Regions from separate parts of the Comamonas resistens genome, predicted to be linked through region 3. Evidence: riboswitches for the same ligand, from Rfam matches in the RefSeq annotation. Region 3 holds a riboswitch; each other region holds the start of a gene.
What was found. A riboswitch is a leader RNA that binds a small molecule or an ion and turns the genes downstream of it on or off. The one in region 3 is predicted to bind glycine.

Region 1: it holds a riboswitch for glycine, as region 3 does, so the genes downstream of both, gcvT (glycine cleavage system aminomethyltransferase GcvT) here and QMY55_RS15260 (trimeric intracellular cation channel family protein) in region 3, are expected to answer to the same signal.
Region 2: it holds a riboswitch for glycine, as region 3 does, so the genes downstream of both, QMY55_RS05245 (D-amino acid dehydrogenase) here and QMY55_RS15260 (trimeric intracellular cation channel family protein) in region 3, are expected to answer to the same signal.

Annotation. Positions count from the first base shown of each region.
Region 1 covers NZ_CP125947.1:2,783,733-2,793,651, forward strand. Annotated here, with positions in the region: gene QMY55_RS13030 (arylsulfatase) at 1-366, opposite strand, end outside; gene QMY55_RS13035 (MBL fold metallo-hydrolase) at 1,016-2,128, shown strand; gene QMY55_RS13040 (helix-turn-helix domain-containing protein) at 2,290-3,270, shown strand; gene QMY55_RS13045 (2,3-butanediol dehydrogenase) at 3,323-4,387, opposite strand; gene QMY55_RS13050 (MFS transporter) at 4,384-5,649, opposite strand; gene QMY55_RS13055 (2,4'-dihydroxyacetophenone dioxygenase family protein) at 5,737-6,270, opposite strand; gene QMY55_RS13060 (hypothetical protein) at 6,480-7,031, shown strand; glycine riboswitch at 7,148-7,260, shown strand; glycine riboswitch at 7,278-7,392, shown strand; gene gcvT (glycine cleavage system aminomethyltransferase GcvT) at 7,471-8,610, shown strand; gene gcvH (glycine cleavage system protein GcvH) at 8,730-9,104, shown strand; gene QMY55_RS13075 (MolR family transcriptional regulator) at 9,152-9,703, shown strand; gene gcvP (aminomethyl-transferring glycine dehydrogenase) at 9,794-9,919, shown strand, end outside.
Region 2 covers NZ_CP125947.1:1,158,305-1,168,223, reverse strand. Annotated here, with positions in the region: gene QMY55_RS05265 (hypothetical protein) at 1-2,095, opposite strand, end outside; gene QMY55_RS05260 (methyl-accepting chemotaxis protein) at 2,189-3,745, opposite strand; gene dinB (DNA polymerase IV) at 3,878-5,095, opposite strand; gene QMY55_RS05250 (amino acid permease) at 5,218-6,750, opposite strand; glycine riboswitch at 7,294-7,392, shown strand; glycine riboswitch at 7,393-7,513, shown strand; gene QMY55_RS05245 (D-amino acid dehydrogenase) at 7,567-8,835, shown strand; gene QMY55_RS05240 (amino acid permease) at 8,936-9,919, shown strand, end outside.
Region 3 covers NZ_CP125947.1:3,264,204-3,274,122, forward strand. Annotated here, with positions in the region: gene QMY55_RS15215 (ATP-binding cassette domain-containing protein) at 1-513, opposite strand, end outside; gene ssuC (aliphatic sulfonate ABC transporter permease SsuC) at 649-1,485, opposite strand; gene QMY55_RS15225 (FMNH2-dependent alkanesulfonate monooxygenase) at 1,496-2,800, opposite strand; gene QMY55_RS15230 (sulfonate ABC transporter substrate-binding protein) at 2,812-3,876, opposite strand; gene QMY55_RS15235 (sulfonate ABC transporter substrate-binding protein) at 3,897-4,919, opposite strand; gene ssuE (NADPH-dependent FMN reductase) at 5,118-5,714, opposite strand; gene QMY55_RS15245 (hypothetical protein) at 5,766-5,969, opposite strand; gene QMY55_RS15250 (sulfate ABC transporter substrate-binding protein) at 6,028-7,065, opposite strand; gene QMY55_RS15255 (oxidative damage protection protein) at 7,211-7,486, shown strand; glycine riboswitch at 7,650-7,742, shown strand; glycine riboswitch at 7,756-7,876, shown strand; gene QMY55_RS15260 (trimeric intracellular cation channel family protein) at 7,928-8,593, shown strand; gene mnmC (FAD-dependent 5-carboxymethylaminomethyl-2-thiouridine(34) oxidoreductase MnmC) at 8,640-9,919, shown strand, end outside.

The DNA of each region.
Region 1 (9,919 bases), 480 kb from region 3:
CGGCGCGCCCATCGTGCCTTCGCCGACCAGGTGGTGGTCCGTGCCGGAAATCAGCATGGAGCGCGTAATGGCGCTGACGGTACCGGTATGGTGGTTGGTGAGAATACGGCCGTCGGACACCAGCGCGTTCAGATTGGGAGTCTCGATCTCGCCGCCGAAGGCCTGGATGTCCGAATAACCCAGGTCATCGGCCATGATGTAGAGAATGTTGGGCCGTTGCGGCGCCTTGCTTTCCTGCTCTACGGGTTGGGCCACCGCAGCCTCCTGATCGGAGCCGCAGGCGGACAGCGCCAGGCCGACCGCCACCGTCAACGCAGCGACGGTGAAACCGTGCTCCCCTGCCGAAAAATGCTTACCTGTTGCCATGTAGCGTAAATCCCTCTGGTTGATATTGCGAAAGCGCCAGATGCTATGACCAGGTATTGAGAAAACAAAATACCGATACGCTGTTTCAATATTCCCAGGCACATTAAGATGTTTTCCTTATTTTCAAATACTGAAAATATCCAACATCACCCAACCACACCGCAATCATCAGATTCTCACCACATCTCCTCTCGAAAACGAGCTATGACAAGGCTTACACAGAGGTTGAGGCTTCAAGAACTTTCTCAAAAAATGTCATGAACCCTGCATATTCGGCCATTCAAGACCTGCAACCCATTTTCTAGCTTCAATAAACAAGCCTATTTTCAGTTGATATTCTTATAGACTCTATAAGATATATTCAATATCAAATTCAACGGCCACTTAACCCAATCCACAAAATAAATCCGAGTCGTCGAGACCACGGCTGGAACCTATGGGTGCTTTACAGCGCACCGGCGGTAGCGGTGGCTGGCATTGCCAGCCAAACCTGACAAGCGCCGTAGGCATGACAACGACAATGCGCTTGTGTTCTGGGCTGCCCATGCCCTGGCCCGCGCAAAAGCCTCGCGCAATCCACCAACGGTCTTGCTTTTGCCGCAATCCGCTCCAACTACCGGCGACGGCCTCATTTGCCGACATCCGAACCGTGACCCAACCCTCGCTCTTTCAGGCTGCCATCGGCGGCTACCCCGATTCGCCCCAGTACGCGGGCGGGCGCTTTCGCAACATCCATCCGCGTCCGGCCAACAGTCCCAAGCCCGACGCCAGGACGCTATGGAACTTCTTCTTCAACAAGCCGGCTGACTCCGAGCCCCGCAAGGCGCTGCCTGTGCTGCCCTTGAGCACCGCCGCGCTGGACGCCGCGCCCGAGCGCAGCCTCTACCGCCTGGGCCATTCCACCCTGCTGATGAAGCTGCGCAGCGGCTGGTGGCTGACGGACCCCGTGTTCTCGGAGCGCGCCTCGCCGCTGTCGTTTGCCGGCCCCAAGCGCTTTCATGCGCCGCCCATTGCACTGGATGAACTGCCGCCGCTGCGCGGCGTGCTACTCTCGCACGACCATTACGACCACCTGGACCGCGCCACCATCCGCGCGCTGGCTCCCAAGGTGGGCATCTTTCTGTGCACGCTGGGCGTGGGCGACCGGCTGGCGGCTTGGGGGGTGCCGGCCGACAGGATCGTGCAGCACGACTGGTGGCGGGGCAGCGAGGTGGACGGCCTGCGTTTCACGGCCACGCCAGCCCAGCATTTCTCGGGACGCGGACTGCGCGACGGCAACCGCACGCTGTGGGCCTCATGGGTCATCGAGGACCTGCAGCCGGATCAGCCGCTGCGCGTGTTCTTCAGCGGGGACGGCGGCTATTTCGACGGCTTTGCCGAAATCGGCCGGCGCTTCGGCCCTTTCGACCTCACGCTCATGGAGACCGGCGCCTACGATCCGCACTGGCCCTATGTGCACATGCACCCGGCCCAGACCATACAGGCCCACAAGGACCTGGGCGGCCGGTGGCTGCTGCCCATACACAACGGAACCTTCAACCTGGCCATGCATGCCTGGTGGGACCCGTTCGAGCAGATCCTGGGCCTGGGCCGCCAGCACGGCATTGCTATCGCCACGCCCATGATGGGCGAGCGCCTGGACCTCAATGCCCCCCAGGCAGGAACACCCTGGTGGCGCGCCTGTGCCGACACGGCGACAGATTCGATATCCCCATCTCCGGCCGGCGATGTGACCCGGCTTGATTCCCGGCCTCAGCGTTGAGACATAAAGGCTCGCAAGCCTATATCGGCGCGCGGCACAACACCGTAACTCCACGGAGCAAGGCAGAAAAATGGCATGTTAGAGTTTGTTCGGCACCGCCGACACCAGCTGGCTCCCCCTGATCGGCGCACAACATAAGAACCTGCCCCAAGGAGACGCCCATGCCTTCGCTTGCGCCATGCGCGGTGAACCGGATTGCCACGGATGCTTTTCCCGCCAGCCAGCGCCTGGACCAGTGGGAGGCGTACAACGCGTCTTTTCTGGTCGGATTGCGCTGCTCCTCCTTCTCCGACGAAGGCCTGAAGGCACGGCAGAGCAATATGGCCGTCGGCCAGTTGGCCCTGGCCGACATCGATGGCAATGCCCATGTGATCGAACGCACACCACAACTGGTGCGCCAGCATCCCAAGGAATCGGTCTTCGTCTCGCTGGTGCTGAGCAGCGGCGCCTTCTTCTATCAGGAACACAGCTGCCTCCACCTCGTCCCGGGCGACCTGGTGATCTATGACACCCGGCATGCCTACCTGTTCGGCTTCACCCACCAGATGCACCAGTTCCTCGTGGATACGCCAGCCGACTGGTTCTACCGGGACTGCAGCCGCGCGCAACTGCCAGGCCCGATCCGCATTGCGGGCGAAGCAGGCAGCGGACGCGTGCTCAATCATGCGTTCAAGAATCTGGTGGGCGATGCCATGGCCCGGCCCGAAGGCGTGGATCAGGATCGCATGCAGTTCGAGGCCTGCGATCTGCTGCGCGCCATGATGGCCGGAGAGGCCGCCGGCAGCAGTGCGCTGCGCGCCTCCCACCTGCTGGCCGCGCGCGCCCATATCGACGAACACCTGCACCGCCACTCAATGGATGCCCACGAAGTGGCAACAGCCGCAGGTGTCTCCCTGAGGCACCTGAACCGGCTGCTGCAAGCCGAGGGGCGCAGCGTGACCCAGCTGATTCTCGAGCGCCGCCTGGAGCGCGCAGCCATGGAGTTGCGCCAGGCGGCGCTGAACCGTTACAGCATTGCCGAGATCGCCTACCGCTGCGGCTTCGCCAGCCAGGCCCACTTTGCACGCACATTCCGCTCACAGCACGGCATGACGCCCACGCAGATGCGCGAGCAGCCCGGGCGGCACCGGGCTTCAATCTAACGACAGGCGCCGATAGCCCAAGAGCTACCGGCAGAACGCCCGGCCAGAAACCTCAGGCACAGGCTTCTTGCTGCGGCTGCACCAGCACCTTGATGGCGTCGCCGGCGGAAGCCAGCCGCTCAAAACCGTTCTGTATGGCGGCCTCCAGCGACACGGTATGGGTCACAATCCGCTCGGCATCCACGGCCCCGGACGCCATCAGCTCCAGCAGCTCGGGATACAGACCGCGGTAGCCCACGCTGGAAGTGATGCGCAGTTCGCGGTTGACAAGATCGAAGGTATCGATGCTCGCCTCGGGCATCAGCCCCAGCAGCACGGCTTCACCTCCCTTGCTCAGCACACCGAGAGCCCCTTTCAGCGTCTCGGGACGGCCTACGGCTTCGAACGCTACTGGAACGCCCACCCCGCCCGTGAGTTCACGCACCTGCTGCACCGCATCGCCCAGGCTGGCATCAACCGTGTCGCTGGCGCCCACCTCGCGCGCCAATTGCAAACGCCGGGGATCGACATCGACGGCAATGATCCGGCCAGCCCCATGGTGCCTGGCCATCATCACCAGCAGCAGGCCTATGGCCCCCATACCGAAGATGACGCAGTCATCGCCAGGACGCAGCGCGCTTTGGCGCACCCCATGCAAGGCCACGGCGGCAGGCTCGGCCACCGCAGCCTGCCTGAAGCTCAGTGACCGGGGCAGTACATGGGCCATATAGGCGGGCACCACGGCTTCCTCCGCCATTCCGCCATCTCCCATGAGTCCGACAAAGCCCATGGATTCGCAAAGGTTGTACCGTCCTTCACGGCAATAGGTGCAGTGGCCGCAGCGGTATTCCGGCTCCACGGCAACTCTGTCCCCTAGCTGCAGCCCTGTCACATCGGCAGCCGTCTCCACGACGGTGCCGCAGAATTCGTGGCCGATGACAATGGGCGCCACGCTGTTCGACAAGGGATGCGGAGCCTTGACCGGTATCGAGTCCGGCCCATGCAGGTATTCATGCATGTCGCTGCCGCAGATCCCGCAGTACGCGACCTCGATACGGATTTCTCCGGCCTTCAAAGGCCTGCGCGCGATGATTTCCAGGCGCAGATCGCGCGCGCCATGCCATTTCAGCGCTTTCATGCTTGCGACTCCTTCAAGGCTGCAGCTCGCAGGCCGTTACCAACGCGCCCTGGCGCTGTTTCCACCAAGCCCAGGGAAAGCATGCCTGCCAGCAGGGCTCCCGCCGCCGCCACCCACATCACCACATCCAGCCCCCACCGGTCGGCTGCCAGCCCGGCCAGCGTCGGGGCGACAAAACCGCCGATCAACTCGCCAACGCCCATGATCATCCCCAATGCCGTGGCCATGGCTGCGCGCGGAACGGTCTCGGCGGGAATCGTGGCCATGAAGAGCGTGAAGCAGCCCAGGCCGGTGTAGGTCAGCAACAGCAAGCCACCCAGTACCACCGGCGATTGGGCATATAAAAAGGCCAGCGGACAACCCGCCGCGACAAAGGAGAAAAAGATCAGTGCCGGACGGCGACCTATACGGTCCGAGATGGCAGGTACGGCAAAGCCCCAGATGACCCAGGCCACGCCCATGCAGCTCATCACCGCACTCATCGTGCCCGGCTCGAAGCCCTTGGCATTGATCAGATAGGTTGGCGCAAAGGAAATGATGATCACGAACCAGGCCATGAAGACGCAGCTGATCAGCACGCTCAGCCAGATATTGCGTTCACGCAGCAGGGCCCAGCGTGGTCCGGCCTGCGCCTCTCCAGGCTGGCCATCAGTGCGGTCGCCCTGGGTGTTACGCACATGGCGCCAGATGAGTGCTGCGGCAATCAACCCCGGAATGCAGGTCAGATAGAAAGCCGTGCGCCAGCCATAGGCCACGGCCAGCGAGACGATGACCGGCGGCGCAATCACGGCGCCCAGCAGGCCCGCCGAAGAGCCCTGCAGCAGACCCATGTTGAGACCGCGTCGGCTGGGCGTCGAGGCTTCGACCATCAATGTCTGCGACAGTGGCAGCACCGGCCCTTCGGCCAACCCCATCAGCGCACGCAACAGCAGCAGACCGACAAAGCCGCCCACCAGGCCCGACAGGGCCGAGCACAGGGAGAACATCAGCACCGAAAGAATCAGCACCGTTTTACGGTTGCCCTTGCGATCGGTGTAAGCCCCGAAGAATGCACCGGAGGCCGCCCATGCCAGCGCCAGAATGGACGACAGCATGCCCAGCTGGGCATTATTCAGATCCAGCTCATTGGAAACAAAGGGAAATAGAAATGACAGCGCCAGCCGGTCGAAAAATACAATGCCGAAAGTGAAGAATAGAATGAGCAGCAGCTTGTTCTCATAGCTCATCCACCCGCTCTTCCGGTTTTCATCTTGATTATTCATGTCTCGCTCCATACCTTCTTTGACGTGCTACTTCACCTCACATGAAATGCCCGCATTTTTTTGATGGATTGTTGATATTTTTAATAATTAACGGAAAAGCGTATCCACATAATCTGCACCTATACCGACCTTCTCATAATGCTTTCGGCATAGGTCGATATAGCTGTGGACGTCAAAATATCCATCGGGTTTGCCATCCTCATCCAGCCAGATCAACGGCCCCTTGACGATAAAGAATGCTCGCATGGGCTGCTCGTGCTCATAGGCCACCAGCGTGTGGCCTTCGCCAGGCGTCTCGTAGACAAAGTCTCCGGCGTGGGCCGTCCAGTCATGCTCCAGATAGCCCCACTTCCCGGAAATGGTATAGGCGAATACTTCGTGCGGATGGTAATGGCGATTCACCAAGCCAGCTTCCTTGGCCATCAGGATATCGCACCACTTATTTTGCGATGGAGAAATCCAGAGGGGCCGAGAGAAAACAGTTTCGGTGAAAGGAACGTAATAGCGTTCATCTTCAGTAGGCGCATTCTGTATATAAACCTCCGGTTGCGCATCAGGCTGAAAGCAATTGGGAATAGGCTTCAGATATTTCCAGAATTCATTCGTGGCTTTTTCAGGCATTTTGTCTCCTTGGATAAAAATTGACGGACGTCATAATCCTATCCATCAGAAAATTTCTGATTTTCCTCTGCCGGACATGGCGTTTGACTCGTTTGGACACGCCTTGAAATAACGCACCTGAACATGAATGCGGCCAGCCCCTCCGCATCAGATCGATCCATACCACGAGCAATATCGGAAATGCCCAGGACCTGACCGAGAATGTCGCCATGGAAATTTCGCGCACTTCACGCCATCTCGCCGTCTTCGGCATCGCACTGGGCACCCTGCTGCTGGCTGGCTGCAGCACGCCGCCTGGCGGCAATACCGCCGTTTCGCAACAGACGGACCCATCGCAGCCCATACCGGCAATCGAGCCCAAGTCGACACCGACACCTGCATCATTGGCTTCGAGCGACAAACGCCCGGACTGGCCGGCCTGGGTCACTGCCGATTGCACGCCCTCAAGCCAGATGGACCCGGGCCCACAGGCCCGTTACCGCAAATCGCCGGTCATTCGCGCCAACTGGTTTCCCGACGGCTTGCGCACCATGGTGGTGTTTAGGCTTGAAGTGACACCTCAGGGCGAATTGGGCCGTGTGGCCTATCTGCCTGCCGATACCGATCCGCGTATCGTGAAAGCCATCACACAGTCGCTCAGGAGCTGGAAGTTCAAGCCCGGCATGCGCCAGGGCCATGCCGTCACCAGCTGCGTCGAGCAGCCCTATGAGCTGATATTCCCACCCCAGCCCATCCCTGCAGGCCCGGATAGCGCACCTTAGGACCTTTGTATCCTCGTCCCGAGAAACATAGATGCTGGCTACTCTTGTTTTTCCTTCATCGAAAACCCCATATCCGGCAAATTGCAGTGGTGCGGCCTGGTATTCGGCAGCTAGAATTCCACTGGTCAGGAGAGAGTGCCAGCGGCTTCAAGCCGTCCGGCACCGCCGAAGGCGCAGACAGCTCATAGCGGCTGTCAAAACGCTCAGGCAAAAGGACTGACAAGCGCTGCAAGCCAATAAGGCCCAGCGTTCCTTGCTGGAGAGAGATGCCAGACACCAGCGCTGGCATCCACCGAAGGAGCAAACCACTCGTGTTCATCGCGTGGTGAATCTCTCAGGTAAAGCGGACAGCAGGGCAAGCCCGCCATTCACGGCATGACCTTTGGGGTTCAGCCGTGCATGGCCACTCATCTTGGTTTGACCACCGGAGCGCTTGCCTGTGACTGCTGCCACTTCTTCCGATTCCGATCTGCGTTCCACACCGCTGTTTGCCCTGCATCAGAAACTGGGCGCCCGCATGGTACCGTTCGCCGGTTACTCCATGCCGGTGCAGTATCCGCAGGGGCTGATGGCCGAACATTTGCATACCCGCAAGGCCGCCGGCCTGTTCGATGTTTCGCACATGGGCCAGTTGCTGTTGCGCGGCCCCGATGCCGCCGCCGCGCTGGAGTCGCTGATGCCCGTGGATGTCATAGGCCTGGGCCTGCACAAGCAGCGCTACGGCCTGCTGCTCAATGAGCAAGGCGGCATTCTGGACGACCTGATGTTCGTCAACCGTGGCGATGACTTGTTCCTTATCGTCAACGGTGCCTGCAAGCAGGCCGACATCGCCCATATCCAGGCGCATATCGGTCAGCGCTGCGAAGTCATTCCCCTGCCCGATCGCGCCCTGCTGGCACTGCAGGGCCCCAAAGCGGCAAGCGTGCTCGAGCGCCTGATTCCGGGCGTCAACACCCTGGTCTTCATGACCGGCAATCATTTCAGCTGGCAGGCCCAGGACTTCTACATCACGCGCAGTGGCTATACGGGCGAGGACGGTTTTGAAATTTCGCTGCCAGGTGATGCTGCCCAAGCCTTTGCCGAAGCCCTGCTGGCTCAGCCCGAAGTGGCGCCTGTGGGCCTGGGCGCGCGCAATTCGCTGCGCCTGGAGGCAGGATTGTGTCTCTATGGCAATGACATAGATACCACGACCACCCCGGTGGAAGGCGCTCTGAACTGGGCCATCCAGAAAGTGCGCCGCAGCGACGGAGAGCGCGAAGGCGGCTTTCCCGGCGCAAGCATCGTGCTGGAGCAGTTGCAGAATCCCGAACAACTCAAGCGCAAGCGCGTGGGTCTGATTGCACTCGAGCGTATTCCCGTGCGCGAACCTGCGGTGCTGGAAAACATGGACGGTCAGCACATAGGCCACATCACCAGCGGCCTGCTCAGCCCCACGCTGAACCAGCCCGTGGCATTGGCCTATGTAGAGCCTGACTACGCGACCGCGGGCACCGAAATCTTTGCCATGGTGCGCGGCAAGCCCGTGCCCATGAAAGTTGTGGCCACACCGTTCGTGCCCACCAACTACTTCCGCGGCTAAGCCTGCCCACGCACAAGAGACAGACCAGTTTGCCGAACAGTGCTCAGAACGCCGCTAAAGTGCGCACTGGACCTTTCTCAAATCTCTGATTCCCCCTGAATCCCCCATCTGGAGCCTCCATGAGCATCAAGTTTTCCAAAGAACACGAGTGGATCAACGCCGCTGACACCAATGCCGCCATCGTCGGCATCACCGTTCATGCGCAAGACGCGCTGGGCGATGTTGTGTTTGTGGACCTGCCTGCCGTGGGCGCCACCTTCAAGGCCGGCGATGTGGCTGGCGTGGTCGAGTCCGTCAAGGCGGCAGCCGACGTCTATATGCCCGTGACCGGCGAGATCGTCGAAGTCAACGAAGCCCTGCGCGATGACCCTTCGCTCGCCAACAGCGACCCGCTGGCTGCGGGCTGGTTCTTCAAGGTCAAGATGAGCAATGTGGGCGAGCTCGAAGGCCTGATGGAAGAGACCGCCTACAACGATTTCGCCAAGGACAACTAAGCATATCAACGGCCTTTGCATTGCAAAGGCCGTTTTTGCATGCTGCCATGAACACCACTTTGTACTTCGACGACTCTGAAGTCGGCCTTGCTCGCGAAACCAGCCATCCGGCCTTTGTGCGCATTGCAGGTCAGGACTTCTATTACGACTGCGGCGATGATTTCAGCCCCTTCGGCAATGATGACGGCAGCGACACCCTGGCCGCTCTTGAAGAGTGGTATCAGGAGCAGGCGCACGGCAAGCCCGTCAAGGCTTCGCGCTTTCTGCGCCAGCAACTGAGCGACTGGGATCTGCCTGTGCCCAAGGATATGCTGACCCGTGACGATGCGGCCAGGGCCCAGTGGCTGGCTCGCGATGACATGAACCAGAGCTATCTGCGCTCGGTCTGCCGCGCCCATGTGGCCACTGCCTTTGGTCAGCTCAAGATCACCGGCAGCATCGATGCCGATCTGCAAAAGCAGGCCCTGCTTGCCCTGGCCTGCCAGCAATGGCTGAACACCGTGGCACGCAGCAAATATCCCGATTGGGAATATGCCGACCAGGAAAGCGAACGCCTGGCTCTGATGAACACCGCGCTGGAACAAGCCAGCGCTGCTTGAAGCACCGGCTGTATGTCTTGAGGCATATGGCATTCACGCATGCCCGGCATGCAAACTGTCAGTCACAGTATTTGAGAATAGGTCCCTCCCATGCTGATGTCGCCCCCCGCCCCTGTCGCTTCGCTGGAGTCTCTGGAAAACGCGAGCGAATTCATTCCCCGCCATATCGGCCCAGATGCCGATGAGCAACAGAAAATGCTGGCCGCCATCGGCAAG
Region 2 (9,919 bases), 2.1 Mb from region 3:
GCGGCATATTGCCTGCCAGCACCAGCGTGCGCAGCTCTTTTTCCACGGGGTTGAGCCAGTGCAGCTTCCACTCATTGGCACGCGCGTAATGGTGATCCACAAACTCCAGCACGGCCCAGCCCTCGCCAGCGGGATGAGGGCAGGCGCAAGGGCCGGTGCCGCATAGCGCCAGGCCGCTGCGTGTCATGGTCACGCCTTCGATGCGGCATTCGTCCTCGCTCCAGTAGCTGTTGACCCTTTGGTTCTGGCCGCCCCACCACCACAGCGCATCGCCGCGTGCGGCATCGCGCCAGACATAGTCGCCGTCGGCACAAGGGTGCTGGATCTGGCTGACCTCACGCCAGCGCGGCAGCAGCCGCCAGCGGCCCTGGACATCCGGCGCAATCTCCCTGTGCATATACACGGGGCGCCAGTCGGGCCTGGCCAGATGGCTGGACGAGACCGAATGCACAGGCCAGCGCCAGCTGCCCAGGCTGGGGTCCCAGTCCTTGTCATCCAGGCTGGCCACCAGTGCGATCAGCCGTACACGCAATGATGGGCCATTGTTCTTGCCAGGCACAGGCCTGATGCGCTCCACGGGCCAGGGCAGGTCCACGGTCTGCAGGCGCTCTCCATCCCAGACTTGAAGCTGGCCCGCACCACCACGAATCGGAGCACGGCCGAATGGCATCAGCACGGCCCAGCGTCCCCGCACAATCACATGTTCGAGCGCCCAGCTGCCGCTGAAATGCTTGTCACCCCATTGCAGATTCCAGGCCGATGTCTCGCCCTGCTCGTCCCTGGCATCCTTGCTCAAGGTCCAGATCAGCGGTTTGCCCCGCACCGGTTCGCTCTGCGCCCGCCAGACCTCCGGTCGGGCAGGGTCGCGCAGCCAGCAAAAGCTCACGACAGGAATGGGTTTTAGCCTCACCTGCCCATCCCGCTCATGCTCCGCACAGCCTTCGATACGGCTGGCCACGCAGCTGATGCTGGTGCCATCGTGCAGCCGCTCTGTCTCCGGCGTGTCCACCTGCACCCGCTGCAACAGCAGCGTTTCAGCCCAGCTCAATGGCGGCAGCGGGCTGGATTCCTCGGGTTCAGGCCAATAGGCATTCACGCTCCAGGACTTGCGGTCATGGGGCTGATATCCAGCCCATTGCTGCCAGCCCTGCTCTGCGGTCCATACCACCAGCCGTCTTTGCAGATACTCCTGCGCATCGTCGGCCGGATAGGCATACAGGGCCAGCGCCTGGGCATCGTCACGCCAGACCATGGCATGGTCGTCATCAATCATCCAGGGCGTGGGCTTGCCCGCCATTAGCAGACGCCAGTTGGGCTGCTGCAAAGGGGCCAGCGGCGAGTGCAGATGGCGCAGGGATGGTGGCCAATGCCGCTCCAGCGCCAGCTCTGGCGCAGGAATGGCCAGCTTGCCTGGTTCGGCCTTGAGTACGGGGGCCGCAACCAGTTCCGGCGCCTGCTCGCCCGCATGGGCCGGCAGGTATTCCTTGGGCAGCCAGATGTCCCTGAGCTGCAAAAGCGGCTCGGCCTGGGCGCCGACATGCTCGGTCAGCCAGGCCTCGAAGCTGGCATCGGAAAAGATGACATGGGCGTCGTCGGCAATACCGCTTTCGTTGATGGTCTCGCCGCTCCAGCGCGGCATACGCCAATGCACGGCATCGAGTGCCTCGGCCTCGCCGGCCTGGATCACCCAGCTGCGCCGGGTCTTGCGGTCCACCAGATGCGCAGTCTCGCTGTCGTAAAAGCCGGTGCGCAGCCAGCGCCCATCAAACGAGGTATGAATGTCCGACTCCCAGACATGGGGCAGATAGACGCCATCAGCGCACATCACATCGCCATAGACGGGGCCGCCCATGCCGCGCTCGCCCTGGATGCGGAAATTCACATCCTTTTTGGCCTCTAGCACTTGCTGCTCTTGCGCTGGCAGCTCCTGATTCGATAGCTCCTGCTGGCCGACGCGAGCCGGCTCCGCAGACTGCTCGGCCTGCGGCTTCGCCTCCGCTCCAGTTCCTTTTCGATCACGCAGGCGCGACAGCAGCCAGATCAGCAGACACAGGGCCAGTGCCGAAATCGACACCAGAGTCAGCACAACATTCATTCTGCAATCCTCAAGCAGCAGATACGGCAGATACAAAAAAGGCAGCTGTCTGTGTCAGCTGCCAATAGGTCTTCAGACTAGCGCCCGATGCTATCAAAGATGGAACACGTCGACCGATCTCTCCAGCGTCTTGGCACTCAGGCGCAGCGAATCCGCCGCGCTGGTGGACTGCTCGACCAGCGCCGCATTCTGCTGCGTGACGGAGTCCAGCTGAGCCACGGCTTCGTTGACCTGAGAGATGCCGATCGACTGCTCGCGCGTGGCGATGCTGATCTGATGCACCAAGGCACTGACCTTGTCCACGGACTCGACCATGCCATCAATGGTCTTGCCCGCTGCACGCATGCGCGAGTTGCCGTCGTTGATGCCGTCGACCGTGCGGTTGATCAGGCTGCTGATTTCCTTGGCGGCCTCGGCACTGCGCTGGGCCAGGGCCCGCACCTCACCGGCCACCACGGCAAAACCACGCCCCTGCTCGCCCGCGCGGGCCGCTTCCACCGCTGCATTGAGCGCCAGCAGATTGGTCTGGAAGGCAATGCTTTCGATCACGCCGATGATCTCGCTCATGCGGGTCGAGGAACCACGAATATGCTCCATGGCCACGCCCACTTCGCTGATGGCCGTGCCGCTGCGGCTGGCCACGCCTCGGCTCTCGTCACTGGCGCCCGCCATGAACTGGGCCGTATCGGCCGTCTGGGACACCGTGCCCGAGATTTCCTCCATGGACGCGGCCGTCTGCTGCAGGCTGGCCGCCTGAGCCTCCGTGCGCCCCGCCAGCTCGAAGCTGCTCTGGGCAATATCGTGCGCGGTATCGGCAAAGCCACGCACCTCGGTACGCACATCGCCGACCACGGCCCGCAGATTGATCTGGATCTGCTGCAGCCGCAGCATCAGCGCCCCCATATCGCCGTTGTAATCATGGCTGCATTCGGTACTGAGGTTGCAGCTGGCCACATCGGCCGCAAAACGGCTGGCTTCCTCCAGCCCGGCCACGCAGCGGCGGTAGAAGCGCCACAGCACAAAGCTGCCGCCCAGCACCAAAGTGGCGGCACGCCAGCCCCAGGCCATGGACCCCTGCCAGCCCAGCATATCGGGCAGCATGGCAATCAGCGCCACCAGGGCCAGCAACCAGGCCATGCGCGCGACCAGACCCACGTCCTTGCGGCTCTCCCACAGTCCCATCAGGCCCAGGCGCCGCACTTCGCCGGCACGCAGGCGAAAGCTCGCCTGGCCTTTCTGCTCTTCGGCGCGCATGCGCGCGTAAAGAGCTTCGGCCTCGGCCACTTCCTTGGCCGACGGCTTGGTGCGCACCGACAGATAGCCGCTGGGCTTGCCACCCTCCATGATGGGCGTGACATTGGCACGCACCCAGTAATGATCGCCATTCTTGCGACGGTTCTTGACCAGCGCCGTCCAGGGGTAACCATGGGCAATGGTGCGCCACATGTCCTTGAAGGCAGCGGCCGGCATGTCAGGGTGGCGGATCAGGTTGTGGGGCTGACCGATCAGCTCCTCATACACATATCCGCTGACGCGCACGAAGGCGGGGTTGCAATGGGTGATCTCGCCTTTGGTGTTGGTGCTGGAGACCAGCAGTTCGTCGCCCGGGAAGTCGTAGTTTTTTTGGGTTACTGGCAGATTCAGGCGCATGCCCTCACTCCTCAATGAGCCTGTTTTTTATCGTTCGAGACGGCAGACTGGCGGGCTCAGCAGGCACTGATTACCAAGATACACAATCTCACACTTGGATCATCGCACAGCCAGCATGTCCACGTGCAGTGTTCAGAACAGAGAGGCGGTATAGGGATCCGAGTTCTTGACGGAAGTCAAACCTGCGGGTCTGAGCAAGGCTTCGCGTGCTACCGGATCATGCTCCGAGGCCAGCCAGTCGGCCGTCCGTATCAGGCTGGCGACCTTGACTCCCAGCAGCCGGATGCGCCGCTCCAGCGGCACGCGCTTGAGGCATTGGCCCGCCGCCTGCCGGATGGCTGCAGCATCGAGTATGGGCAGCGACAAAGTCTGATCCCGCGTGGCAATCTTGAAATCGTCGTAGCGCAGCTTGATGCCCACCGTGCGCCCCATATAGCCCTTGCGCTGCAGGTCTTCGGCCAGGCGCTCGCACAGATCGGTGAAGATGCCCCCCAGTTCCGCCTTGTCGCGCACCGCATGCAGATCGCGCTCGAACGTGGTCTCCCGGCTCATGGAAACCGGCTCGCTCTCCGTCACCACGGGGCGCTCGTCGCGCCCCCAGGCCGCTTCATGCAACCAGTGGCCATAGCTCTTGCCAAACCAGTGCAGCAGCTGCGGCAGGCTTTGCTGCGCCAGCTGGCCTATGGTTTCTATGCCCAGACTTTTGAGCTTGGCATCGGCCTTGGGGCCTATGCCATTGACCTTGCGGCAGGCCAGCGGCCAGATCTGGCTTTGCAGATCCTCGGGCTGGACGATGGAGATGCCATTGGGCTTGTTGAACTCGCTGGCCATCTTGGCCAGCAGCTTGTTGGGGGCCACGCCCACCGAACAGGTCAGGCCTGTGGCCTCGAAAATGGATTTCTGGATCAGCCGCGCCAGCACACGCCCGCCTTCGCGCTGGCCGCCCGGCACATCGGTGAAGTCGATATAGACCTCATCCACACCGCGGTTCTCCATGAGCGGCGCGATCGAGACAATGATTTCCTTGAATGCGCGTGAAAAGCGCCGGTACTCGGCAAAATCCACGGGCAGCAAAATGGCCTGCGGGCACAGCTTGGCGGCCTTCATCATGCCCATGGCCGAACCCACGCCAAACTGCCGCGCCGGATAGGTGGCCGTGGTGATGACACCGCGCCCCGTGTAATCGCGCAGCAGCGGAAAATCCTGAACGGGGATTTCCGACAGCGGCAGATGCGCATGCCGTGCCAGCAGCGCATCGTCAAAGCTGCGCCGCCCGCCACCAATCACCACGGGCAAGCCCTTGAGCTGCGGATAGCGCAGCAGCTCCACCGAGGCATAGAACGCATCCATATCGAGATGCGCTATGCGCCTGGGCTTGGTTTCAGGGCTGACGGGAAGATCGCTCACAGTGCCGATTCTGCCTGCGCTGGCAAGCGTCGGCAGCAAGGCTGATGCCATCGGCCCCGGGAGCTTTATCTGGCGGCGGCTTCACGGCGCAGCTCATCCACCTCTTCAAAGCGCATATCGGCATAGCGGACCCAGGTCTTGCGCTTGACCAGCCAGTAGCCCAGCCAGCACAGCAGGAACAAGGGAATGCCCAGATAGGTGGAGATCACACCACCCCAGTCGATGCGCTCTTCGAGGAAGGCCTGATAGTTCTGACCCAGCGTCACCACCAGGCACAGCACAAAGGCAAAGATCGGGCCGAAGGGAAAGGCGCCGGCCTTGTAGGGCAGCAGGCCCACATCATGACCATGCATGACATAACCGCGGCGGAAGCGATAGTGGCTGACGGCAATGCCCAGCCAGACGATGAACTCCGTCATGCCGGCCAGATTCAGCAGCCAGATATAGACGGCCTGCGGGCTGTAGAGCGAGGAAAACAGGCACAGGCTGGCCACCAGCGTGCTGCCGACCAGGGCCACCAGGGGCACGCCGTTCTTCGTCAGCCTGGCAAACATGCGCGGTGCATTGCCCTCGGTCGCCATGTTGTAGAGCATGCGCGTGGCCGCATACATGCCCGAGTTACCGGCGGACAGCACCGAGGTCAGAATCACCGCATTCATCACCGTCGCCGCCGACAGCAGGCCCGCATGCTGGAACACCAGCGTGAAGGGGCTGACGGCAATGTCGGCCACGTCGGTGCGCAGCAGCTGCGGATCGGTATAGGGAATCAGAAAGCCGATGACGATGATGGCCAGCACATAGAACAGCAGAATGCGCCAGAACACCTTGCGAATGGCACGCGGCACGTTCTCGCGCGGGTTTTCGGATTCGCCCGCTGCCACGCCCACCAGCTCCGTGCCCTGGAAGGAATAGGCCACGATCATGGCCACGCCCACAAAGGTGGCGAAATTGCCGACGAAAGGCGCGTCGCCCGTGGTCCAGTTTTCAAAGCCGGGCACATGGCCGTTGCTGACGATGCCGAACAGAATCAGCACACCCGTGATCAGGAATGCCACCACGGCCAGCACCTTGATCAGCGCGAACCAGTATTCGGCCTCGGCAAAGCCGCGCGCCGAGAAGGCATTGAGCCCCACCATGAGCAGCAGGAACAAGAGGCTCCAGATGATGCCCGGCACATCGGGGAACCAGTAGGCCATGACCAGTTGCGAGGCCACCAGGTCCACCGCCACCACCACGGCCCAGCTGAACCAGAAGTTCCAGCCCAGCGCAAAGCCGAAGCCGCGATCCACATAGCGCGAGGCATAGGTCGAAAAAGAACCGGCGACAGGCATGAACGCCGCGAGTTCGCCCAGGCTGGTCATGATGTAGTACACCATGATGCCGATGAGCAGATAGGTCAGTACCGCGCCACCAGGACCGATCTGGGCGATGGCCGAGCCGGAGGCCACAAACAGGCCCGTGCCGATGGCCCCGCCAATGGCAATCATGCTCAGGTGACGCTGCTTGAGCACCCGGTGCAGCCGGGGTTGCTCGCTGTCACTGCTGCAAGAGGCCTGCACCGTCTGCGTGGGCTGCTGGCCGGAGTTGGGTTGGGACATAAGTCTTGTTGTCTTGGTTTGCGCCTGTTCAAGCCAAAGCACCAAACCATCCCGCAGGCGCTGCTGCATGCAACGCAAAAAAGCGACCATTGCGATCGCAGACAACAAGGACAAAGGAACAAAGCCATGAGGCAGAACGCGATGGCGGCAGATAAGCCGGCTGCACTCTGTATCGGTAGCCACCCCAGTCGGGTGCTTCAAAGGTCGGGCGCAGATATCACCAGACCCCTTGACAGGCAAAACCCGTATTCTGCCCAAAACCCCGTCCCGCCACTTTGGCCCCGGTCAATGCAATGACGGGCTCTGGGGCTGCTCCAGCTCGCTTGACAGAGTGATTTGCTATGAAAGTACAAGCATCTATCGCTTTGTCTGCATCACTTTTCTGGTTTTTTATTCATGTAACCCTGGGGCACAAAGCGTCATCAGCTATCCAAAGCAGAGCGCTATTCGAAGACATTGCCACCACGTCAGCATTTGTAAGTCTAGAAAACCCGTATATCCAATGACTGGCGTTCTTTCTACATTTGCTCGCAGGCTTTCAGCCCGGTGATATCGAGAGAGACTGCCACTCGTCAAAAAGCAGGCAGCGCCGAAGGAGCAACCGCCCCGGAAACTCTCAGGCAAAAGGATCGGCATCACCGTTTCACACACTCTGAAGAATGTCCGGACGTCATCGTCCGCCGGGCATACCGAAGGAGCAAGCGAGCAGCGCCCCAGGGCATCTGCCTCGTGAATCTCTCAGGTCCAGAACAGAGGGGGCGTCCGCTGCGCATATCGCGCACGGGCTCCACCTTTGACGTATCTGGAATCTGAATCATGAAGACAATCGCCGTCATCGGTGGTGGCATCACGGGCGTGACCACCGCCTATGCCCTCGCACGCCGCGGATTTTCCGTCACCCTGTTCGAGAAGCAGCGCTATGCCGCCATGGAGACCTCGTTCGCCAATGGCGGACAACTCTCGGCATCGAACGCCGAGGTCTGGACCCACTGGTCCACCATCCTCAAGGGCCTGAAGTGGATGCTCAAGAGCGATGCTCCGCTGCTGCTCAACCCCAAGCCCAGCTGGCACAAGATTTCCTGGTTCTGCCAGTTTCTGGCAGCCATTCCTCACTACGAGAAAAACACGGTCGAAACCGCGCGCCTAGCCATTGCGGCGCGCGAACATCTGTTCACCTGGGCCGAACGCGAAGGCATTGATTTCGACCTCAAAAAGCAGGGCATCTTGCATATCTATCGCGACCAGGCGGGCTTTGAACATGCGGGCAGGGTTTCGCAGTTGCTGGCCAAAGGCGGACTGGAGCGCCGTGCCGTCACTCCCGATGAAATGCATGCCATCGAGCCCACGCTGTCGGGCAAGTTCTATGGCGGCTACTTCACCGAAAGCGATTCCACCGGCGACATCCACAAGTTCACCAGCGGCCTGGCTGCTGCCTGCGAACGACTGGGCGTGCAATGCCGCTACGACCAGGAGATCGTGGCGGTGGACAGCAACGGCAAGCAGGCCAGCGTGACCGTGCGCCAAGGCGCGGAAACCGCGACCTCGACCTTCGACGCCATGGTGGTCTGCGCCGGCACGGCCAGCCGCGCGCTGGCCAGCCAGCTCGGCGACAGTGTCAACATCTATCCGGTCAAAGGCTACTCCATCACCGTCAATCTGCCCGATGCAGCCAGCCGCGCCGCAGCTCCCGTGGTCAGCCTGCTCGATGACGAAACCAAGCTGGTCACCAGCCGTCTCGGTGACGATCGCTTCCGCGTGGCCGGCACGGCCGAGTTCAACGGCTACAACAAGGACATCCGCGCCGACCGCATTCGCCCGCTCATCGAATGGGTGCAGCAATGCTTTCCGGGCGTCAGCACACGCAGCGTCGTGCCCTGGGCCGGTCTGCGCCCCATGATGCCGGACATGCTGCCGCGCGTGGGACGCGGCAACAAGCCCTGCGTGTTCTACAACACCGGCCACGGCCATCTGGGCTGGACCTTGTCGGCCATCACTGCCGACATGGTGGGCGATGTCGTGCTGCAGTCCATGGGCAGCACCAGCAGACAGCCCCGACCGGCCACGCTGACCACCGCTCGCGCCTGAGCACCACCTGAAAACCTCACCAACAAGCCAGACACGGCAGCCGCAGCGCCCCGTGAGGGGCGACTGTTGCCGTGTGAATGGCAAAACGGAGACATACAACATGAGCCGAAATCATCCAATCGCAGCCGGGGAGTCGCTGCAGCAGACAGGGGAGCTGGAGCGCGGCCTCAAGGACCGGCATATCCAGCTGATCGCCCTGGGTGGCGCCATTGGCGTGGGCCTGTTCCTGGGCTCGGCCAAGGCCATTCACAAAGCCGGGCCGCTGCTGCTGGTCAGCTACGCCATTGCCGGGCTGGCCATCTTCTTCATCATGCGGGCGCTGGGCGAGCTGCTGGTGCACCGCCCGGTGGCTGGCTCTTTTGCCACCTATGCCGAAACCTACGTCAGCCCCTGGGCTGGATTCGTCACCGGCTGGACCTACTGGTTCACCTGGGTGGTGACGGGCATGGCCGAGCTCACGGCCATAGGCATCTACACCCACTACTGGTTTCCGGCCATTCCGCAATGGGTTCCGGCGCTCGCCACCCTGGCCCTGCTGCTGGGCGTGAATCTGATTGCGGTCAAGGTCTTTGGCGAGCTGGAATTCTGGTTCGCGCTGATCAAGGTCGTGACCATTGTGGCCACGCTGGTGCTGGGCGTGGCCATCATCACCACGGGCTGGGGCCCGCTGGGCCAGACCGCCAGCTTCTCCAATCTCTGGTCGCACGGCGGCTTTGCGCCCATGGGCATGGTCGGCGTGGTCTTCACCTTGCAGATAGCCTGCTTTGCCTATACCGGCGTGGAGCTGATAGGTGTGACTGCCGGTGAGGCCGAGTCGCCCGAGAAGGTGCTGCCCAAAGCCACCAACAGCATCGTCTACCGCATCCTGATCTTCTACGTCGGCGCCCTGGTGGTCATCATGTCGCTGGTACCCTGGAACGAGCTGAGTCCCGACATGAGCCCCTTCGTCCATGTCTTCGACAAGCTGGGCATTCCTGCCGCTGCCGGCATCATCAACTTCGTGGTCATCACCGCCGCAGCCTCTTCGTGCAACAGCGGCATCTTCAGCACGGGCCGCATGCTCTACACGCTGGCGCAATTCAAG
Region 3 (9,919 bases):
AGGCAGGCCCAGAATCACGTTGTCCAGCACCCGCAGCCAGGGCAGCAGGCGCGCATCCTGAAACATGATGCGCGTGTCTTTCTTGGCCACTCTGGCCTCATGTGCATCCCCGCCATCCGCCAGCACCTGGCCGTCGCTGGCTTCTTCCAGCCCCGCCACCAGCCGCAGCAAGGTGGACTTGCCGCAGCCGCTGCGCCCCACGATGGCAATGAACTCTCCGGGTTGCACATCAAGCTGCACCTGCTTGAGCACCTCGCGCTCGCCATAGCGCTTGGTCAGCTGCCGGGTCTGCAGATGCACGCCGGGCAACTGGCTGCGCTCGGCCAGCGCAGCTGCCCTGACCTCGCCCGCCTGCTCCTGCTCTGCCTCCCCGGTCTTGCCCCGCTGCTTGTCGCCCGCCAGCAAGGCCTCGGTCTCTTCCCACGATGCCTCCCAGGCCACCAGCGGCCGCCGCGCATTCATGGTTCCGGCACTGACCAGAGACTGCGTCAAACGATTCCACAAATTGCCCATCACAAACTCCTGTCTTTTCTGTTCAAAACTGGCGCAGCACATGTGCGTGACAGCGAGCAAGCGCCGCCGCGCAGCGAGGCTGTCGTCCCCCTCCCGAAGAGAGAGGGGGAAGCGGCAAAGCCGCTCAGGGGGAGGCTACTGATACCCCGGATGCCAGCGCAGCCACCAGCGCTCCAGCCCACGGGCAAACAGATCGGCCAGCTTGCCCAGGATCGCGTAGAGCAAGATGCCCACCAGCACCACATCGGTCTGCAGAAACTCGCGGGCATTCATGGTCAGATAGCCGATGCCGGACTGGGCCGAGATGGTCTCGGCCACGATCAGGATCACCCACATCAGGCCCAGCGAAAAACGCAGACCCACGAGAATGGAAGACAGTGCGCCGGGCAGCACGATGTCGCGGTACAGCTGCCAACGCGTGAGGCCGTAGCTTTTGCCCATCTCGATCAGTCCCGGGTCCACATTGCGGATGCCGTGAAAGGTGTTCAGGTAGATGGGAAAGAACACCGAGATGCTGATCAGAAACAGCTTGGCCGACTCGTCGATGCCGAACCACAGGATGACCAGTGGAATCAGCGCCAGCGCGGGAATGTTGCGCACCATCTGGATGGTGGAGTCCAGCAGCGTCTCGGCCCAGCGCAGCGATCCCGTGAGCAGGCCCAGCAGCAGCCCGGCGCTGCCGCCAATGGCCAGGCCTGCCAGGGCGCGCCCGGCACTGACCTTGACATGGGTCCACAGCTCGCCAGACTCGGCCAGCGCCCAGGCCGCACGCAGTACATCCAGCGGCGCGGGCAGTACCCGCGTGGACAGCCAGCCATGGGCCGACGCCGCCTGCCAGACGGCAATCAGCGCCAGCGGCACCAACCAGGGCAGCAGCCGCAGGCTGACCTGCCGCGCGAACAGCTCCAGGCGCGGCGTGGCCGCAACGACCTGATCCGAGGGTTTCAGGGCCAGAGTTTGAATTTCGCTCATATTCAATCCTTCAGCTTTGCGAGACTCGGACCGTTTCGCGCGACGCAGCGGCGCTCGGCACGGCGCCCCCCGGCGTATCGACGCCCGGTGCATAAAGATTGGCCACGGTTTCACCAAACGGGCCGCCGGGGTTGCCGCCGCCCAGCTTCTGCCGCACGTTGACGGGCAGCAGCGGGAAGACCAGCTCGGCAAAGCGATAGGCTTCTTCGAGGTGCGGATAGCCCGAAAGCACAAAAGTGTCTATGCCCAGATCGGCGTACTCCGTGATGCGATCGGCCACGGTCTGGGCACTGCCCACCAGGGCCGTGCCCGCGCCGCCACGCACCAGGCCTACACCGGCCCAGAGATTGGGGCTGATCTCCAGGTCCTCGCGGGTACGCCCAATCGCCGACGGGCCGCCCCTAGGCGATTGAGCCCCCTCGGGGGGCAGCGAGGACGCGTCAGTGCCGAGCGTGGGGGCTTTGTTTCTCGCCCTCGCATGCAGCTGCGCCATGCGGCGCTGGCCTTCGGAGTCCATGCGCGCGAACGCGGCCTGGGCCTGCACCACGGTCTCGTCCTTGAGGCGGCTGATCAATCGCTCGGCATCAGCCCACGCTTCCTCGTCGGTCTCGCGCACGATCACATGCAGGCGAATACCGAACTTGACGCTGCGGCCATGACGCGCAGCCTTCTCGCGCACATCGGCAATCTTCTTGGCGACTTCTGCCGGTGGCTCACCCCAGGTCAGATAGGCATCGACCTGCTCCGCCGCCAGATCATGGGCCGCTGCCGACGAGCCACCGAAATACACGGGCGGATAAGGCTTTTGCAGCGGCGGGAACAGCAGCTTGGCGCCCTTGACACTCAGATGCTGGCCTTCGAAATCCAGCGACTTGCCTTCGTGGCTGCGCGCCAGAATTTCACGCCAGATCCTGATGAACTCGGCCGACTGCTCATAGCGCGTGGCATGGTCGAGGAAAACGCCATCGCCTTCGAGTTCGGCCTGATCGCCGCCCGTGACCAGATTGATCAGCAGGCGTCCCTCGGAGAGACGGTCAAAGCTGGCCGCCATGCGCGCCGCCAGGCTGGGCTGGTGCAGGCCGGGGCGCACGGCCACCAGAAACTTGAGGCGTTTGGTTACGGGCAGCAGGCTGGAAGCCACCACCCAGGGGTCTTCGCAGGAACGGCCCGTGGGAATCAGCACCCCTTCGTAGCCCAGGCTGTCGGCAGCAATGGCGACCTGCTTGATGTAGTCATGGCTGAGCTGGCGCGCGCCTTCGCCGGTGCCCAGATAGCGCGAATCGCCGTGGGTGGGAATGAACCAGAAAACTTGCATGAAATCTCTCCTCAAACCTTGGGGGTTGCCGCCTGGGCAAGTGCAGGGCCGGACTGGCCATAACTCGCGTATTCCGCAGGCGTTGGCTGCCAGACGATGTCGGCGACCTTGACCTGGCGCGGAATCACGCCCAGACGAAAAAACGCATCGGCCACGCGCTGCTGGTCGGCAACGATGGAGTTGCCCAGCAGCGTGGTTGGCGAGCTGGGCCGACGACCGATGAAGCGGCTCACCACATTGGCGTCGAGCCCGCTGAACGCGGCCACCAGTTGCACGGCCTCCTTGCGCGAGGTCTGCACCAGTTGGTCGGCGCGTGTGAGTTCCTCGAACAAGGCCTTGATGACCTGCGGATGCCTGTCCACCAGAGGGCGCGAGGCCAGATAAAAGGAGTTGTTGCCCGTCAGGCCCTCACCGTTGCTGAGCACACGCGGGTGAATGCTCAATTCCGTGGCCGCGTAATACGGGTCCCAGATGGCCCAGGCATCGACGCTTTTGCGCTCGAAGGCCGCGCGTGCATCGGCCGGAGCCAGATACACGGGCTGAATATCGGTCCAGGCGATGCCGGCCTTGTCCAGAGCGCGCACCAGCAGATAGTGGGCGCTGGAGCCTTTTTGCAGTGCAATGCGCTTGCCTTTGAGGTCGGCCAGGTTTTGCAGCGTGGAGTCCGCAGGCACCAAGATGGCCGAGCTTTCGGGCTTGGGCGGCTCGGCCCCCACATAGCGCAGCTCCTTGCCGGCCGCCTGTGCAAACACGGGCGGCGTGTCCCCGGTCAGGCCGAAGTCCAGGCTGCCTGCCGACAGCGCCTCCAGCAGCTGCGGGCCGGCAGGAAACTCCAGCCAGGTGACCTTGGTGCCGGGAAAACGCTTTTCCAGCACGCCATGCTGCTTGAGCACCACCAGATTGACGGCAGACTTCTGATAGCCCACACGCAGCTGGGCCGGCGCCCCGGCCACAGGATTGGTCTGGGCCCGGGCATAGTGAGAGGCCAGGGTCCAGCTGAATGCCGTCGTGCCCAGCAGCTGCAGCGCCTGGCGGCGGCCGCGATTGAAACGGGGGCGGGAGAGAGAAGAACTCATGATCACAACTCTTTCAGGGTTCAGCGCGCGGCCACCAGGTCCACGGGCGCCGCATGCAGCAGGTTGAGCTTCTTGGGAATCAGCTTGAGATCGAAGAAGGTGTCGGCGATCTTTTGCTGCTCGGCCAGAATGTCGGCGTTGACGGCGCTGGTGCCGTAGCGTGCGCGGCTCAGGTACAGCTGGGTCACGGCGGGATCCAGGCCCAGAATCTGGGACAGCTCGGCGGCTGCCGCGCTCTGGTTCTTGGCGGCCCAGCTATCGATGGCGGCAATCTCCTCGATGGCAATGCGCAGCACATCGGCATTGCGGCTGGCAAAGTCACGCGAGGTGAAGTAGTAGGCACGGTTGTTGACCACGCCTGTGGCATCGGCCAGCAAGCGCGCATCCAGCGACTTCTGGGCCGAAGCCAGGAAGGGATCCCAGATCACCCAGGCATCGACCGAGCCTTTTTCAAATGCGGCGCGTGCATCGGCCGGAGCCAGGAACACGGACTGCACATCGCCGTATTGCAGGCCGTGCTTTTCCAGCAGCTTGACCAGGAAGTAATGGACGTTGGAGCCCTTGTTATAGGCAACGCGCTTGCCCTTGAGGTCAGCCACCGAGCGTATGGGCGAGCCCTTGGGCACGATCACGGCCTCCAGGCCAGGGCGCGCCACGGTGGCACCCGCATAGACCAGGGGCGCACCAGCAGCCTGGGCAAAGATGGGCGGCGCCTCGCCCACATCGCCGAAGTCTATGGAGCCGACATTGAGCGCCTCCAGTTGCACGGGGCCGGCATTGAATTCGACCCAGCGTACGGCCACTCCCAGCGGGGCCAGGCGCTTTTCCAGCGTGCCGCGTTTTTTGAGGATGGACAGCCAGCCTTTTTGGTGACCCACACGCAGGACGCGCTGGCCTGATTGCACGGCATTGCCGGGCTGGGCATGCAGGCGGCCGGCGGCCAGTGCCAGCGCCGACACGGCAGCCCCGGCCAGCCAGTGACGGCGCGTGGTGCTCAGCACTTGCGAAGATGCGGTGGAAGAAATGTGCTTGCTATCGGTCATGAAAATCAATCCAGGGAATTCGCAGTCCACACATTGCTGGCACTTCTCATAACTGATCCAGACCTGATTTCAGGCGTAGAGCGGCCATCACAGTGCGGAGACTGCTATCAAAACAAAGACTTTGGAAAATCGGGTTCGCCCAATCCATGGGCCAGCGGGCAAAGACCTGGGCGGCCCTGCCGCCCTGCAGGTTCTTGTCTAGACGCTACATCGCACATCGGCAAACGCGATGTCTTCGAACTCGTGCGTGGCAGACCATTGCGCGGCACGGCGCAGGTCGGTCGCCAGCAGCTGGACGGCGTCGTCCACCCGTTGGGCAATATCGGGTGCCAGGCCATAGCCGCCCTCTGGCAGCAGCGGCAGGCTTTGATCGGTGGCATAGATGCCGGGCAAAATATGGCTGGCACCCAGCGACTGCAGCACGGGACGCAGCGCATAGTCCAGCGCCAGCATGTGGTGAGGGCTGCCGCCTGTGGCCAGGGGCAGCACGCGCTTGCCCTTGAAGGCCGTCTGGGGCAGGACATCCAGAAAAACCTTGAGCAGGCCGCTATAGGCAGCCTTGTAAACGGGCGTGGCCACCACCACCGCATCGGCGCGGGCCACGCGCTCGCTCACGGCGCGAATTTCAGGGTGGTCAAACCGGGCTTGCAACAGGGCTTCAGAGTCCAGTTGCCTGAGCTGCAGCAAGGGCTCGGTGCTCAGGCCCTGCGCCTGCAGGCGGGCTGCCACGGCGCTCAGCAAGGCTGTGGAGCGCGAGGGCTGTGTGGGACTACCGGCAATCAGCAAAATCGACATGGCTTGGCTTGATGTTTGTAGCTGCGTTAAGAGCTGTTAGCAGGCAATACCTCAGGGGGCTTGCACCGTGCTGGAGGATGCCTCCTGGGCCCTGCCTCCGGCCTGGGTTTGCGGTGGCTCAGGCCACAGCTTGCCGCTGGCAATCAATGCCTCGGCCTCATCCCACGAAGCCTCCCACGCCAGCAGCGGCTGGCGCGCATTCATCGCTCCCGCGCTCAAGAAAGACTGCCCCAGACGGCTCCAGAAATTGCTCATAACCCGCTCCTTTTTTGCTGTGACCTGGTGTGCGGCGGGCCAGCCCGCCGCGCTGTGCTTACTTCTTGGTGTAGATCTGGTCGAAGCTGCCGCCGTCGGCAAAGTGCGCCTTGTCCGCCGCAGCCCAGCCGCCGAACGCCTGGTCGATGGTGAACAGTTCCAGCTTGGGGAATTGCTTGGCAAACTCGCCGGCCACCTTGGCATCCGTGGGGCGGTAGAAGTTCTGGCCGGCGATGCGCTGACCTTCTTCGGAGTACAGATACTTCAGATAGGCCTCGGCCACGGCACGCGTGCCCTTTTTGTCGACCACCTTGTCCACCACGGCCACCGAAGGCTCGGCCAGGATGGACAGCGATGGCACGACGATCTGGAATTTCTCCGGACCAAACTCCTTGAGCGCCAGATAGGCCTCGTTCTCCCAGGCCAGCAGCACATCGCCCAGATTGCGCTGCACAAAAGTCACGGTGGAGCCGCGCGCACCGGTATCCAGCACGGGCACGTTCTTGTAGAGCTTGGTGATGAAGTCCCTGGCGCCGGCCTCGCCGCCATATTTGCGCTTGGCAAATTCCCAGGCCGCCAGATAGTTCCAGCGCGCGCCGCCCGAGGTCTTGGGGTTGGGCGTGATCACCTGTGTGCCCGGCTTGACCAGATCATCCCAGTCCTTGATGGCCTTGGGGTTGCCAGTGCGCACCAGGAACACGATGGTCGAGTTATAGGGCGCGCTGTTGTGGGGCAGGCGCTTTTGCCAGTCGGGCTTGACGCTGCCGTTCTTGACCAGCGCGTCGATATCGCCTGCCAGCGCCAGCGTGGCTACATCGGCCTCGATGCCATCAATGATGGAGCGCGCCTGCTTGCCCGAGCCGCCATGCGACTGCTTGATGCTCACGTCCTGTTTTTGCGTGGCTTTCCAGTGCTTGGCAAACGCCTGGTTGAAGTTCACATACAGCTCGCGGGTCGGGTCATAGGAGACATTGAGCAGTTGCACGGGTGCCGCGCCTTGTGCATGGGCGGGCAATGTTGGCAAAACAGATAGGGACAAGCCAGCGATCAGACCGGCGGCCAGGGGAAACTTGATAAAGTTGCGGCGATTTTTCATGTGACTGCGTGTTCTTGGAGTGAATGGGAAACGGGCTTCTCCCCCGTTGCTATGCATTCTTCAACCACAGTCTTAAAACTCAAACTACTAAGATTTCAGTTTGTTATTACCCAAACATCTGAGATCAAACAAGAGGACACTCGACATGGCACGTACCGTTCATTGCATCAAGCTGGGCCAGGATGCTGAAGGCCTGGACTTCCCCCCCGCTCCCGGCGAGCTGGGCAAGCGCATTTACGAAAGCGTGAGCAAGCAGGCCTGGGCCGACTGGCTCAAGCACCAGACCATGCTGATCAATGAAAACCGCCTGAACCTGGCCGACGCCCGCGCCCGCCAGTACCTGGCGCGCCAGATGGAAAACCATTTCTTTGGCTCTGGTGCCGATGCTGCGCAAGGCTATGTGCCGCCCAGCGAGCAGTAAGTCCTGCACGTTCTGCGAAGAAGCCCTGGGGTTTTGGCCTCAGGGCTTTTTTTGTTCAGGGATGACGGCCTGGCCAGCCGCGCCAAGCCCTGGCCCTGCGCAAAAACCAGTCAATCCAACTCAGTACAAACCCGAGTCCATCCTAGAAACTGGCTAGAATCCCGGCCATCCTGCGGGAGAGCGGAACCCTTCAACGGTTCCCGCCGAAGGCGCAAACTCCCATAATCGCTCAGGCAAAAAGTACCGCAGGTGGATCTGAACCGATCCGGATATCGCCAACTGGAGAGCAGCCCGCCGCTGAAAGCAAAATGCAGCAGGGCTCACCGAAGGGGCAAGCACGCAGCAGGACCGCGTGCGCAACTCTCAGGTACAAAGGACAGCGGGAGAGGCAAACCAGGCATTCCGCTGATGTGAGTGGCTGGTCTATTTTCAAGTGCCTTCATGCTTCCCTCCGTATCCCTGCTGGACTCGTTCCAGGCTTCCAATTTCACCGTCATGCTGGTCATCTATCTGGTGGCCATCACGGCGGAAGCCATGTCGGGCGCCCTGGCTGCGGGCCGACGCAATATGGACATCTTTGGCGTGGTCGTCATCGCTTTTGTCACCGCTCTGGGCGGCGGCACCATCCGCGACATGGTGCTGGGCCACTACCCCATAGGCTGGACTCAGCACCCCGAATATGTGTATCTGGTCATCAGCTTCGGCCTGCTGACCACGGTGATTGCGCGCCACATGGTCAAGCTCAAGCAGGTGTTTCTGTTGCTGGACGCCATGGGCCTGATCGCTTTTTCGCTGATCGGCAGCAATACGGCGCTGGAACTGGGCTACCCCACCGTCGTCGTCATCATGGCCGGCATGATTACCGGCATCAGCGGCGGCATCTTGCGCGATGTGCTGTGCAACCAGGTTCCCGTGGTCTTCCGCCGCGAGCTGTATGCCAGCGTCTCGCTGACGGTCTGCCTGCTGTTCCTGGGCCTGCGCTATCTGGATATCAGCCCGAACATCAGCACCATCATCTGCTTTGCCGGTGGGCTGGCCTTCCGTCTGGCTGCCATTCGCTTCAAGTGGCGCTTGCCGGTCTTTTCTTACCAGCAGCGCTGGGAGTGATTGCCCCCAGGCTTTGAGCGCTCTTCGCCCTATTCATACGTTTTCCATGTCCGAAACTGTTCATCGCCTGCTTGAAGGAATGCCTTCCAACGCCCAGCAGTGGCGGGTTCTGGAAACCGACTTCGGCTGCGGCCTGAGCTTTTTACAGACCTGGGCAGCATGGCAGGAACTGCCGCAGCGCCCACGCATTCTGCATTTTGTGGCTTTGCTGGATGTGCCTCCCACCCAAGCACAGTTGCAACAAAGCATGGCAGGCAATAGCGCGCCCCAGGCCCTGAGCCAGCAGCTGAGCGCCCAATGGTGGGGCCTGTTGCCCGGCGTGCACCGGCTGTCATTTGCTCAGGGTCAGGTGCTGCTGACACTCTATATCGGCGATACGCAGAACCTGCTGCGCAGACAGCCGCCACTGGCCGCTGACAGCATCAGCCTGAGCAATGCCGATGACGGCTGCTGGACGAATGACGCACTCAAGAATCTGGCCCGCCACTGCCGTCGTGGCACATTGCTGACAGCCCCCGCAAGCCTTCTCGCGCCGGCTCTGAGCAAGCTGGGTTTCAAGCAGCAAGCCATGTCCGGCACAGGCCTTATGGCGCATTACGACCCTGCGTGGGAGCCCCGTCATCGCTCTGACGGTCTGCCTCTGCCTGTTCAAACCCCGGGCCGCTGCCTGGTGCTGGGTGCAGGCCTTGCGGGTGCTGCAGCCGCCTCCAGCCTGGCAAGGCGCGGCTGGCAGGTGACGGTACTGGACGCGGCAGAGCAGCCCGCAGCCGGCGCATCGGGTCTGCCTGCTGGCCTGTTCTGCCCCCATGTCTCGCCAGATGACAGCCTGATCTCGCGCCTGTCGCGCAACGGCGTGCGCACCACGCTCCAGAATTTGCAGCAACTCAGCAGCCAGCAAAAGCTGCAACCGGGCCTGGACTGGGCGCAGGACGGCGTGCTCGAACATGATTTGAACCAGCCTGCACATCTGCCGCTGCAATGGCTAGCTAGCAGCGATACCCAATCGATCTGGGGCCTGCACTGGAGCCTGCCCGCCACGGCCGAACAGTTGCAGGCTGCACATCTGCCCATGGGCAGCCATGCCTTGTGGCATGCACAGGCGGGCTGGGTACGGCCAGCCCAGTTGGTCAAGGCCTTGTTGAACCAAGCTGGTATTCAATGGCAAGGCCAGACCCAGGTGGCCCGGCTCCGGCGCTCATCAGGCCAGGCTCGGCTCTGGCAGGCGCTGGATGAGCAAGGCCTGGCGCTGGCCGAAGCCGAGATGCTGGTGCTGGCGCTGGGCCCGGCCACTGCACCGCTGCTGGCGGCCAGCGGCCTGGAGGCCGG